Regions from separate parts of the Neobacillus sp. DFD-2R genome, predicted to be linked through region 1. Evidence: riboswitches for the same ligand, from Rfam matches in the RefSeq annotation. Region 1 holds a riboswitch; the other holds the start of a gene.
The links. A riboswitch is a leader RNA that binds a small molecule or an ion and turns the genes downstream of it on or off. The one in region 1 is predicted to bind cobalamin.
Positions count from the first base shown of each region.

Region 2: it holds a riboswitch for cobalamin, as region 1 does, so the genes downstream of both, AC3ANV_RS17080 ((2Fe-2S) ferredoxin domain-containing protein) here and AC3ANV_RS18360 (ABC transporter substrate-binding protein) in region 1, are expected to answer to the same signal.

Region 1 is NZ_CM173228.1:3,668,863-3,674,957, reverse strand. It holds gene ribD (bifunctional diaminohydroxyphosphoribosylaminopyrimidine deaminase/5-amino-6-(5-phosphoribosylamino)uracil reductase RibD) at 1-240, shown strand, start outside; gene ribE (riboflavin synthase) at 257-916, shown strand; gene AC3ANV_RS18370 (bifunctional 3,4-dihydroxy-2-butanone-4-phosphate synthase/GTP cyclohydrolase II) at 982-2,175, shown strand; gene ribH (6,7-dimethyl-8-ribityllumazine synthase) at 2,242-2,712, shown strand; cobalamin riboswitch at 2,764-2,953, shown strand; gene AC3ANV_RS18360 (ABC transporter substrate-binding protein) at 3,130-4,092, shown strand; gene AC3ANV_RS18355 (FecCD family ABC transporter permease) at 4,058-5,116, shown strand; gene AC3ANV_RS18350 (heme ABC transporter ATP-binding protein) at 5,120-6,095, shown strand, end outside.
Region 2 is NZ_CM173228.1:3,398,031-3,404,125, forward strand. It holds gene cobJ (precorrin-3B C(17)-methyltransferase) at 1-1,410, opposite strand, end outside; gene AC3ANV_RS17080 ((2Fe-2S) ferredoxin domain-containing protein) at 1,491-1,874, opposite strand; cobalamin riboswitch at 2,002-2,185, opposite strand; cobalamin riboswitch at 2,410-2,607, opposite strand; gene AC3ANV_RS17085 (hypothetical protein) at 2,803-3,003, shown strand; gene AC3ANV_RS17090 (flavin monoamine oxidase family protein) at 3,725-5,203, shown strand; gene adhE (bifunctional acetaldehyde-CoA/alcohol dehydrogenase) at 5,446-6,095, opposite strand, start outside.

The DNA.
Region 1 (6,095 bases):
GAAAAAGGTATTACCTCGTTATTTGTTGAAGGCGGCTCAGAAGTCCATGGAAGTTTTCTAAAGGATCGGGCTTTTCAACAAGTCATTGCCTACATTGCACCGAAATTAATTGGCGGCAAACTCGCTCCTGCATCCTTCGGCGGAGAAGGGATTGAAAAAATAGCTGACACAGTGCAGCTAACTTTTAAAGAAGTAGAGCTGGTTGGTAATGATATCAGAATCATTGCTGAACCTATTTAAGGAGAAGAACAATATCATGTTCACAGGAATTATTGAAGAAATAGGATTGGTTTCAACTATCTCGCGGACCGGTGAATCTTTTGTGCTCACTATTGAAGCTAAGAAAATTCTCAGTGATGTCCATCTCGGGGATAGTATTGCCGTTAATGGTGTTTGCCTAACAGTTACTTCATTTTCAACGACCCATTTTACAGTGGATGTCATGCCGGAGACTGTTAAAGCTACAAGTTTAAATGATGTTAAACGCGGCTCTAAAGTAAATCTGGAAAGAGCTATGGCTGCCGGCGGCAGATTTGGCGGCCATTTTGTATCCGGACACATTGATGGGACAGGGGTCATAAAAAGTAAAAAGCAATTTGAAAATGCGATTTATTATGAAATAGAAGCTGATCAGGAAATAGTAAAATACGTCATTTTAAAGGGATCGATTGCCGTAGACGGGACAAGCCTCACTGTTTTTGGAGTGACAGAAAATAGTCTCACTTTATCTCTTATTCCCCACACATTGACTGAATCGATTTTAGGATTAAAAGGACAAGGTGATATTGTCAATTTAGAATGCGATATGATAGGAAAATATGTCGGCCATTTTCTAACTGGTGTTTTAGGAAAAACTAACAAAAAGAATGCATCGGGGATCACTGCACAATTTTTACAAGATAATGGGTTTGCCTAAAATTGATACATTGCCTAAGGACTGAGTCTTAAAAAAGTTGTCCAAATTGGAAGGAGAGATGTGGCGTGTTTAATACAATTGAAGAAGCACTTAATGATTTAAAGGAAGGGAAAGTTGTAATCGTTTGTGATGACGAAGACCGGGAAAACGAAGGTGACTTTATTGCTTTAGCGGAAAAGTCTACGCCGGATGTGATTAATTTGATGGCGACCCACGGCAGAGGTTTAATATGCATTCCCATTGAGGAAGAATTGGCTCAAAAGCTTGATTTATTCCCGATGGTATCGAAAAACACTGATCCGCATGGTACAGCTTTTACCGTAAGCATTGATCATAAGTATTCTACAACGGGAATATCTGCTTTTGAACGTTCGGCAACAGTATTAAGCTTACTCGATCCCGAGTCAAAGCCGGATGATTTTAAAAGACCTGGTCATATTTTTCCGTTAGTTGCGAAAAAAGGAGGAGTACTAAGAAGAACAGGACATACAGAAGCAGCGGTAGATTTAGCCAGATTATGTGGAGCGAAGCCGGCAGGAGTTATTTGCGAGATCATGAACGAAGACGGGACGATGGCCCGTGTCCCGCAATTGCGTAAAATCGCCGATGATTTAAATGTAAAAATGATCACAATTAAAGACCTAATTGAATATCGCAACAGAAAAGACAAACTAGTCAAACGTGAAGTGGAAATTAACTTGCCAACAGAATTCGGAACCTTCAAAGCGGTAGGATATTCGAATCTTGTCGATCTTAAAGAGCATGTGGCATTAGTAAAAGGTGAAATTGATCCTGAAAAACCTGTTCTTGTCCGGGTTCATTCTGAATGTTTAACAGGGGATGTCTTCGGTTCATACCGTTGTGATTGCGGACCGCAATTGCATGCAGCTTTGGCTCAGATCAATCAAGAGGGCAATGGCGTCCTATTATACATGCGCCAGGAAGGCCGCGGAATAGGACTCTTAAACAAATTGAAAGCCTATAAGCTCCAAGAAGAAGGATATGATACAGTTGAGGCAAATGAAAAGCTTGGTTTTGGAGCAGATTTAAGAGAATATGGAATTGGGGCACAAATATTAAAAGATTTGGGCATTAAACAAATGAAGTTATTAACGAATAACCCTCGAAAAATTAAAGGACTTAAAGGTTATGATCTGGAAGTCGTCGAAAGGGTACCGCTTCAAATGGAAATGCGAACCGAAAACGAAAATTACTTGCGAACAAAGCATGACAAGCTGGGGCATCTTTTACATTATTAATATTTTTATTCAACGAACAATGATATAAATTATACATTATACATTATACATTATGGAGGATTTATCATGGGACATATTTTTGAAGGTAATTTAGTTGGTTCAGGGCTAAAAATTGGAATTGTTGTCGGACGATTTAATGAGTTTATAACAAGTAAATTATTAGGCGGAGCACAGGATGCTCTTAAAAGACATGGAGTTAGTGAGGGTGATGTTGATATAGCCTGGGTTCCCGGTGCGTTTGAAATCTCTTTAGTTGCCCAAAAAATGGCTAACAGTAAAAAATATGATGCAGTTATTACACTGGGTACCGTTATCCGCGGTTCTACGCCACATTTTGATTATGTGTGTAATGAAGCAGCAAAGGGAGTTTCTGCAACTGCTTTGAATAGTGGAATTCCTGTTATTTTCGGAGTGTTAACAACTGATTCTATTGAACAGGCGATCGAACGGGCCGGAACAAAAGCGGGAAATAAAGGCTGGGATGCAGCAACTGCGGCAATAGAAATGGCTAATTTATGCAGAACATTAGAGTTATAATAAAAACATATACAAACTCTTTTGTAATCCTATATAATGAATCTAACATAAATAAATATTGAAGAATTAGGTGCTAAAATCTTTCTAAGATTTTAAGCTTAAAAGGGAAGTTGGTGAAAAGCCAACGCGGTCCCGCCACTGTAAATGGGAGCAACCTATAAAATGTCACTGTCAATTTGATGGGAAGACATAGGAAGTGATGATCATGAGCCAGGAAACCTGCCTATTTCACGCGCGCCAAAAAAACCTACGAGGATAGGGAGGTGTGGAGGGCTAGACTCTTTTTACTTTATTTAGTAACAGTTTCTAATTCATACCAACATCTCCATGATACCGTGGAGATGTTTTTTGTCGTTGCGAGGATTATTTATTTTGTTATTACTCATCACTAACAGTCAGAAAACAGGGGGAAGAAAGATGAAGAAATTGTATCCGCTATTGTTAGTACTATTGTTAACAATAAGCGCTTTAGCAGGTTGTGCAGAAAAGAAAGATCAAGGTAACGGGAATAATGCGAATGTTGAAAAGAAAACAGAACAAACGGCGTTTCCAATTACCATTAAAGATGCATTAGGGAATAAGGTTGTTATCGGGAAAAAACCCGAAAAGATAGTGTCACTGCTTCCAAGTAATACCGAAATTGCTTTTGCTTTAGGTCTTGGAAAAGAAATAGTCGGGGTATCAGATTTTGATAATTATCCGAAAGAAGCTGCAAACAAAGAAAAAATTGGCGGGCAGGACATGAATGTTGAAAAGATCATCTCTTTAAAACCAAATTTAGTGCTGGCACATGCTTCATCAGCCCATAATTCGACGGAAGGGATCAAGCAGTTAAAAGATGCCGGAGTAACCGTTCTTATTGTTAATGATGCTAAAAATTTTGACCAGGTGTATGATTCGATTGAAATGGTTGGAAAAGCTACCGGTGAAACAAAGAAAGCGGAAGAAATCGTCAAAGGTATGAAGGACAAATTAGCAGATATAAAAGCAAAGGCAGCAAAAATAAAAAACAGGAAAAAGGTGTTTGTTGAAGTATCGCCGGCACCGGAAATTTATACACCTGGAAAAAATACCTTTATGGATGAAATGATTTCTTCTATTAACGCTGTAAATATTGCAAACGATCAAGAGGGTTGGGTTAAGATTGATCAAGAAGCAATGATAAAACGAAATCCGGATGTTATCGTTACTACATATGGTTACTATGTGAAAAACCCGGCTGAGCAAGTGTTAAGCAGAAAAGGCTGGGAAAATGTTATCGCTGTAAAAAATAAGCAAGTTATCGATATAAATTCAGATCGTGTAACTCGCTCAGGTCCTAGGATTGTTGAAGGAGTAGAAGATCTTGCGAAGGCTGTTTATCCGGAAGTTTTTAAATAATAAGTATTTTGCCTATATTCTAGCAGGAATATTTCTTGTCCTTTCTCTTTTATTAGGTATTTCCATTGGTACAGTTTCTGTTCCAATGCTTACAATCATTCAATTAATAGGTGCTAAACTAGCTGGTATAACAAGCGGGTCTACCGATCCCATGTATTCGAGTATTGTGATGGACATCCGCTTACCTCGAGTAATTTTATCAGGTCTTGTAGGGGCGGCTCTTGCTATTGCAGGGGCGGCCTTTCAAGGTCTATTACGAAATCCGTTAGCAGATCCATACACTTTAGGGGTATCATCAGGAGCATCAATCGGTGCGGTGATTACACTATTTTTTCACTTATCTCTCCCTATTATTGGGTCCTTCACATTACCATCACTGAGTATCCTATTTTCATTTATTACCATCTTTTTAGTGCTTTCCTTTGCTCGAAAAATGGAGCGGTCGATGAGAGTGGAAACGATTATTTTAACAGGAATTATTTTTAGTTCCTTTTTGGGAGCACTCATTTCTCTTATGATTGCCTTGACAGGCGATGAATTAAGACAGCTTATTGGCTGGCTCTTAGGTAGTGTCTCATTGAGAGGCTGGGAATACATAAAAATTATCTTGCCATTTTTTATTATTGGAGCTGCTATTCTTATTTTTAATGCGAAAGAATTAAACGCCATGTCATTTGGGGAAGAGAGAGCACACCATTTAGGGGTGAACGTTCAAAGAAGAAAATTAATCATCTTAACTGCCGGTTCTATTTTAACAGGTGCTGCAGTTGCCGTTTCCGGCACGATAGGTTTTGTCGGACTGGTGATTCCGCATTTATCGAGATTATTATGGGGACCTGATCATAAACATCTTCTCCCTTTATCGATGTTAACCGGAAGCGGATTTTTAATTCTAGCTGATCTTGTTTCTAGAACAATTATTTCACCGACCGAATTACCGATCGGTGTCATTACCGCTTTAATTGGTGCACCTGTGTTTGCAATAATCCTGCTGCAAAGAAAAAGGATGGAAAGAAGTGGTTAACGAATGCTTAGCGTTCAAAAAGTTTCAGGTGGTTATTCAGGTGAATCCGTTCTGACAGACATTTCCTTTGAAGTTGAACGAGGGGAATTATTCGGCATTTTGGGACCGAATGGAAGCGGAAAGACAACCCTTTTAAAAATGCTAAGCGGAATCCTGACCATTCAACAAGGGGAAATTTTGATTAGTGGAAAAAGGCTTCAGGAATACGGAGTAAAACAGCTTGCCCAAATTGTTGCCGTCCTTTCGCAGCAATCTTCGCAATCTTTTTCTTACACCGTTAAAGAAACAGTCTCGTTAGGACGGTATGCTCATCAAAAGGGCTTGTTTCAGGCATGGTCTAAAGAAGATGAGGAGATCGTCCAACGAGTAATGAACCGGACCGGTGTCTCCTCCTTTCAAAATAAAAATATTCAGGAGTTATCCGGCGGGGAGAAACAAAGAGTATTTCTTGCCCAAGCATTGGCGCAAGAGCCTGATATTCTTCTTTTAGATGAGCCGACCAACCACTTAGATTTATCGTATCAAAAAGAATTATTGGATTTATTAAAACAATGGACCTCAGAAAAAGGTTTGACTGTAATTTCTATTTTTCATGATTTAAACCTAGCAGGGCTCTATTGCGATCGCTTGCTTCTGCTTGAAAAAGGAACGATTAATATTAATGATATTCCGAATGAGGTACTGAGGGAAGAAAGAATAAGGGATGTGTATCATACAGACATTCAGAAACACCCCCATCCGAAAGTCGCAGCACCGCAAATGGTTTTGCTTCCGGAAGTGAATAGGGAAGTAAATCATTATGTGATTAATGAAACGATGTTAACTGTTTCAAATGAGATTATTGAGGTAAGAACACCCGCTCCATTACGGACCATGTCTTCCGGTGTGATTGGTTCAGGAACCGGCTGGCATCATACATTTGTTAATCGGCATGTTCATAAGAATTATAATTGTAGTGATCATCGATTAGAAATGGCTT
Region 2 (6,095 bases), 270 kb from region 1:
AAATAAATCAAACGCTCCTTTTCGGTACACGATGCCAATATCTTCTTTTACCGCTCCGTAGCAGGCCATGCCGCAGCCATTAACGCCCAGCTTTAATTCCTTAGGAAGTTCCATTCCTCCAAGACTTTCTTGCAGCTCCTCTGCATAGGAAATGGCATCCTTCTTCTCTCCATCACAAAAATCGCAGGCTTTTACCGTTAAGACATCTCCAATCGGAGAAATCAAAAAGTTTGCATCTTCTAATTTTTTTACTATTTCACTTGGATTAGAGGTTAAAATCTGCAGTTTAATATAATGATCCTGTGTGTATTCAATAGCTCCTTCTTCTCCTACTATTTCCGAAAGAGTAACCATTTGTTTTGGTGTAAATTTTTTATTCGCGACACCGGGACTTACCGCAAGTTCAAAAATAGATTCAATAGGCTGGTTAACAATCAAATTTTGAGAGAATCCTTCACTTTCACCAAGAATTAGTTGTAATGCTTCCTCTGCCAGTTCTCTCGGAGATTCCTTTTCTGCTGCTCCTGATGCGTTCACTGGTGCCGCAACTGCATTATTCTTCATTGGCTTTAATTCGTATGTTTGCTCCAACGCCCATGGTTCAGCTTCCTTTTGTAAACGCTGATGCGGTTTTAATGGCTGTAAATCCTGATTTAATGTATACTTCCGTTGATAGCCGCGCGGTGTAATCATCAAGTCATCATAGAAAAATGTCGAAGAGTTTCCAATTAAAACGGTCGTTAACATCCCAATTTCATGATCAAGCATGTCTTGTAAATTGGTTATGACTACATTTTGGCTATCACGGTACGCACTTTTCACTAATCCTACAGGAGTTTCGGGCGACCGATATTTTAACAGTATTTTTTGCGCTTCCAGAATTTGTCTTGTTCTTCTCCCGCTTTTTGGATTGTATAGAGCAATAACAAAATCAGCCTGAGCTGCTGCTTCAATTCTTTTCTCGATTAATTTCCACGGTGTTAAATGGTCACTTAAACTAATCGTACATGCATCATGCATGACCGGCGCTCCCAATAATGCTGCACAGGAGTTGATCGCGGAAATTCCCGGTATAACCTCGACTTCCACCCCTGAATCTTTTTTCCACCCTTTTTCAATTAAAACCTCGTAAACGAGGCCTGCCATTCCGTACACACCGGCATCACCGCTTGAAATCACTGCTACCTTCTTACCCAGTTCGGCCTGCTTCACAGCCTCTTGGGCCCGGCTCACTTCTTCTGTCATTCCCGTGCTGATAATTTGCTTCCCAGTGATTAATCCCTCAACCAAATCAACATATGTTTTATACCCAATGATCAGGTCGCTTTCCTGTATTGCTTCTCTAGCTCTTTCGGTAATATGTTTGTATCCTCCCGGACCAAAACCGATAACCAACAGTTTACCTTTTATCATTTTGCTGCTCCTTTCCAAAACCCAATTACAAAGAAACCTATTAATCTAGCTAACCATACATACGAAAAAGCCCGATGTTAAACACTCCTTGTTACAGTCTTTGAAACCCCTTCAATACATTCAGTTTTCTCCGGCGGGATAAAGCCTTCATGATCATATTTGTAAATGACATGATCTTGTAGAAAAGACCCGCCTTTTAGATGTTGTCGAACAATATTACATCCCACATCAGGGGTAACGTTCTTGTACCAGGTTCCATCCGGATAAACAATGGCGACAGGAGCATCCTTACATCTTCCATTACATCGGGTTCTTGTTGTATGTATGACTGAATCTAAATCCAGATTAGCGATCTCATTTCGAATTGCCTGCGTCGCCTCTTCCCCTCCTTTTCTCATACAGCTGCTTCCGTTACAAATTAACACATGGTGTTTCGTCCCTTTTAAATTCCAAGTAGTCATAAAAACACTCTCCCATTCTGTTTATGCAAAAAAAACACCCCTACAAAATAGGGGTGCAGTGTAAATACACACAATAATGCTATGATTGCATGCTTTAGCACTTCTACCTATAGTCCCGTAGGTTAAATGAAGTATTTAGGTCAAGGCAGGTCTCCTGACTAAGGTTCATCGTTTCATTGCGTCTTCCCGAAAAAATTCAGTGACATTTGCAATGAAACTCCCCAATACAGTGGCGGGTACCGTGACGGATTCTAACCGTCTTCCCTTTTAAGCGCAATTTTTTAATGCGCACCTTTTCCTAAACGATATTAAATTATAATGACAAGCTTTATTTCCTTAACCATGTTATATTCTAAAAAAATCATTTAGAATCTTAAAAATCTTTTTAATGCATATCCATTGAATGACACATTTTAATCTAAAATAAAAATCCGTTCAACGAGAGTTGAACGGATAAAACGTTAGCGTAATGAAAAGTAAAAGAAGCCCTACTTTTTGCCGCAAACGTTCCATCTTCTCAACCCCCGAAGAAATCGAAACTTTAAAAATTAAGACAGGTCTCCTGACTTGTGCATCTTCCTACTTTAGACCCTTCCCGTATTCGTACATCGTTTAAAGATATACAGATACAGTGGTTTGCCTATTTCGTCCACACTTACAGTTGCGGGGGCAGTTCCGGTCTTTCACCGGATTCCCTATTAAGCCCATGGGCATCTTAACAATTTTGTTAACAAAAACCGATTAAATTTTTAATACACCTTTTAATTTAAATACTAATCTAACAATAATAATTTATCAAGAATTTTTTGAGGCCCTTTTATGACAGCTAGCTTCAAATGCCTATAAATTTATGATTTTAAAAAATCTAAATATTCAGTTATAATTATTTATAAGTTCGTATGTATAAAAAAACGAGGTGGTAAGGAATATGAACAAGAAAAATAACATAGTTAAATTAAAAACCTATAAAAAATTTAAAAAAAGAAAAAACAAACGTGGGTTTGGCTTACTATCCGTCTATTTATCTATTGCTTCGGTCTTGTATGCTTATTTATATTTTAATGTTACATCACATACCACCTTAGATATTAAAACATTTTCTGAAACTCACGCTTTTCTGTATAAGTAATGATGGTGAATAAAAAAAGAAAAGGAGAGATTCGACTCTTCTTTTCTTTTGGCTCTGTTAAACTTGCCTGTTGATTTCCGCTCCAGGCACTCGCTTTCCGCGGGCGGTCGGGAGCCTCCTCGGTGCTTTGCGCCTGCGGGGTCTCCCTTGACCTGCTTTTCCCGCAGGAGTCTCGCGCCTTCCGCTCCAATCAACATAGTGAGCTAAATCAACAATGAGCTTTAACATAGACTTTCTTTTAAAAATGAGACCATCATTCAGTCTATTTTTTCTTATTCTTTTGGTTAGCAGTTTTCGAATTATTGTTTTTGTTATTCTTCGAGGCTGCAGTGTTTTGCTTTTTGTTGTTGTTTGATTTTTTTGCCATATTCATCACCCTCTTGTTAATAGAATGTATTGCACTTGTATCTTAATATAGCTTATTCACAATAGGTTAAAATTCACAAAATAAGACGTCAAAAAGGCGGTACTAAACCGCCTTTTTTTGTATGGTGAGAAGGTCTTGTAAAAAAGGTTAAATTGAGAAATACCCGCTACTTGGGATAATATCTTTATTTATGTAATAACCCGTTAAATAATCTTATATCTTAAAATAATTGAACAGAAAATCAAGAAACTCCAATTACTGGAAGCTTCAAATAGTATAAACCGATAATTATCTTAATCCATTATACAGGGGTAACACCACAAAGTGATTGTGGTAACCGGAGAGGAGAAAATCATGTCCATTTATAGATTTCCACAGTTATCAACAGAACAAATGCTGTCGACGATTCGAAATGGACTTGGATTATCGCAGATTCCAAAAAAAATTATCATTGTCGGAGCAGGTATGTCGGGATTAGTTGCCGCATCACTGCTGAAGGACGCAGGACACGAAGTGACCATTTTGGAAGCAACCCAAAGAGTAGGAGGCCGCATTTATACATTAAGAGCCCCCTTTATGGACGATCTGTACCTTGATGTTGGTGCCATGCGTATTCCTAATAATCATTACTTAGCATTAGAATACATTAAAAAATTCCATTTGCGTACGAATGCATTTTTGAACACTACACCCAATGATCTCATTTATGCAAACGGTATTAAAACGAACCTCTCCACTTATATACGTAATCCCGATATGTTAAACTACCCCGTAGCACCTCATGAAAAGGGAAAAACGGCTTTAGAGCTGCTCACATTAGCCATTAAACCAGTTGCTGATTTTATCAATCAAAATCCCGGACGGAATTGGAACATCGTCGTAAAAGAATTTGATAGATACCCAATGAGTTTTTTTTTAAGGTACAATCCTGTTGGGATGAGTTTATCACCCGGTGCAATTGAATACATTGAAGTATTACTGGGTTTAGAGGGATTCCCTGAGCTTTCTTTTCCTTCCATCCTACGGGAGTTAATACCACTATTTAGCCGGGACATTCATTTTTACGAAGTAGAAGGTGGTAATGACCGGCTGCCCAAAGCTTTTCTTCCGAAATTGAGGGAAAACCTCAATTTCGGATATCAAATGACAAAAATAGTCCAGCACAATCATCAAGTTACCATTCATTCCAGAAATACACAGAGCCATAGACCGCTAATCGTTACCGGTGACCTCGCCATTATAACCATTCCTTTTTCCCTGCTGACATTTGTGGATATTGAACCCCGCGATTCTTTTTCCCATCACAAAAGGCAAGCCATTCGTGAACTTCACTATGTCGCCTCTACCAAAATTGGTCTTCAATTTAAAAGCAGATTTTGGGAAAAGGAAGGGCTTCGCGGCGGTAAAATGATGACCGATTTACCCATCAGATTTGCTTACTACCCAAGCCATTTAATTAGCTCAACGGGGTTCGGGATTATTTTGGCCAGTTATACTTGGGAAGATGATACCTTGTCATGGGATAATTTACCTGAAGGAGATCGTATTCGAAATGCACTTGATAACATGGCAACTGTCCATGGGAAACAAGTTTATGATGATTTTCTAACAGGTGCCTCTCATAGCTGGTCCCAGGATCCCTTTTCCGGCGGGGCTTTCTCGATGTATAAGCCCAGTCAGGAAACAGAATTATCTCCTTTTATCCCTGTTCCGGAGGGAAGAGTACATTTTGCCGGGGAGCATACCTCCACAATCCCTGCTTGGATTGAAGGTGCCATCCAATCCGGCATAAGGGTTGCCCATGAAGTGACTAACCTGCCGAAAACACTTTAGGGGATAATACGGCGTTTTGAACGTGCTGCTTTGACGCTTTCGATGTTAGTCAATAAAATTGTCGCCTAACAAATAAAAAGCAATGCTTATAACCCAATAAGGGTATAAGCATTGCTTTTATATCATTTTGAATACATCCTCTTCTTTAGAGCATTTTTTTAAAAGGTTTCCATCCGAATTTACGAGACTATGTTTTGTCCGCTTCTTTATCTTGATGAGATCACCTTTAGATAAGGTTTTTGTTAAATCCCTTTATATGCCAGACGATAAATTTCCGCTAGTTCTGTGACTAATGGAAGCTTAGGATTGGCTGTTGTACATTGATCTTCAAATGCCCGCTCAGCGAGATAATCCACTTTGCTTTCGAATAGGGATTTCTCTATTTGATTGGCTTCAATGCTCATCGGAATATCAAGCTCTGTAGCCAGCCTAATAATGGCTTGAACAAGGCTTTCCACGCCTTCTTCCGTTGTACGTGCAGGCAGTCCCAGTGTTCTCGCGATCTCCGCATAGCGCTTGTCAGCGACGAAGTGATCATATTTCGGGAACGCCGTAAACTTTTTCGGTTTGGTTGCATTATAGCGAATGACATGTGGCAAAAGAATAGTATTGGCACGTCCGTGGGCAATATGGAATTCAGCCCCAAGCTTATGTGCAAGACTATGGTTAATACCAAGGAATGCATTGGCAAAGGCCATACCGGCAATCGTTGAAGCATTATGCACTTTTTCACGAGCCACTTCGTCACTGCCATTTCTGTAAGCTCTTGGCAGATACTCAAATACCAACTGGATCGCTTTCATTGCCAGACCATCAGTAAAGTCGTTCGCCATGCAGGAAACAAATGCTTCAATCGCATGAGTCAAAACGTCCATACCAGTATCAGCTGTGA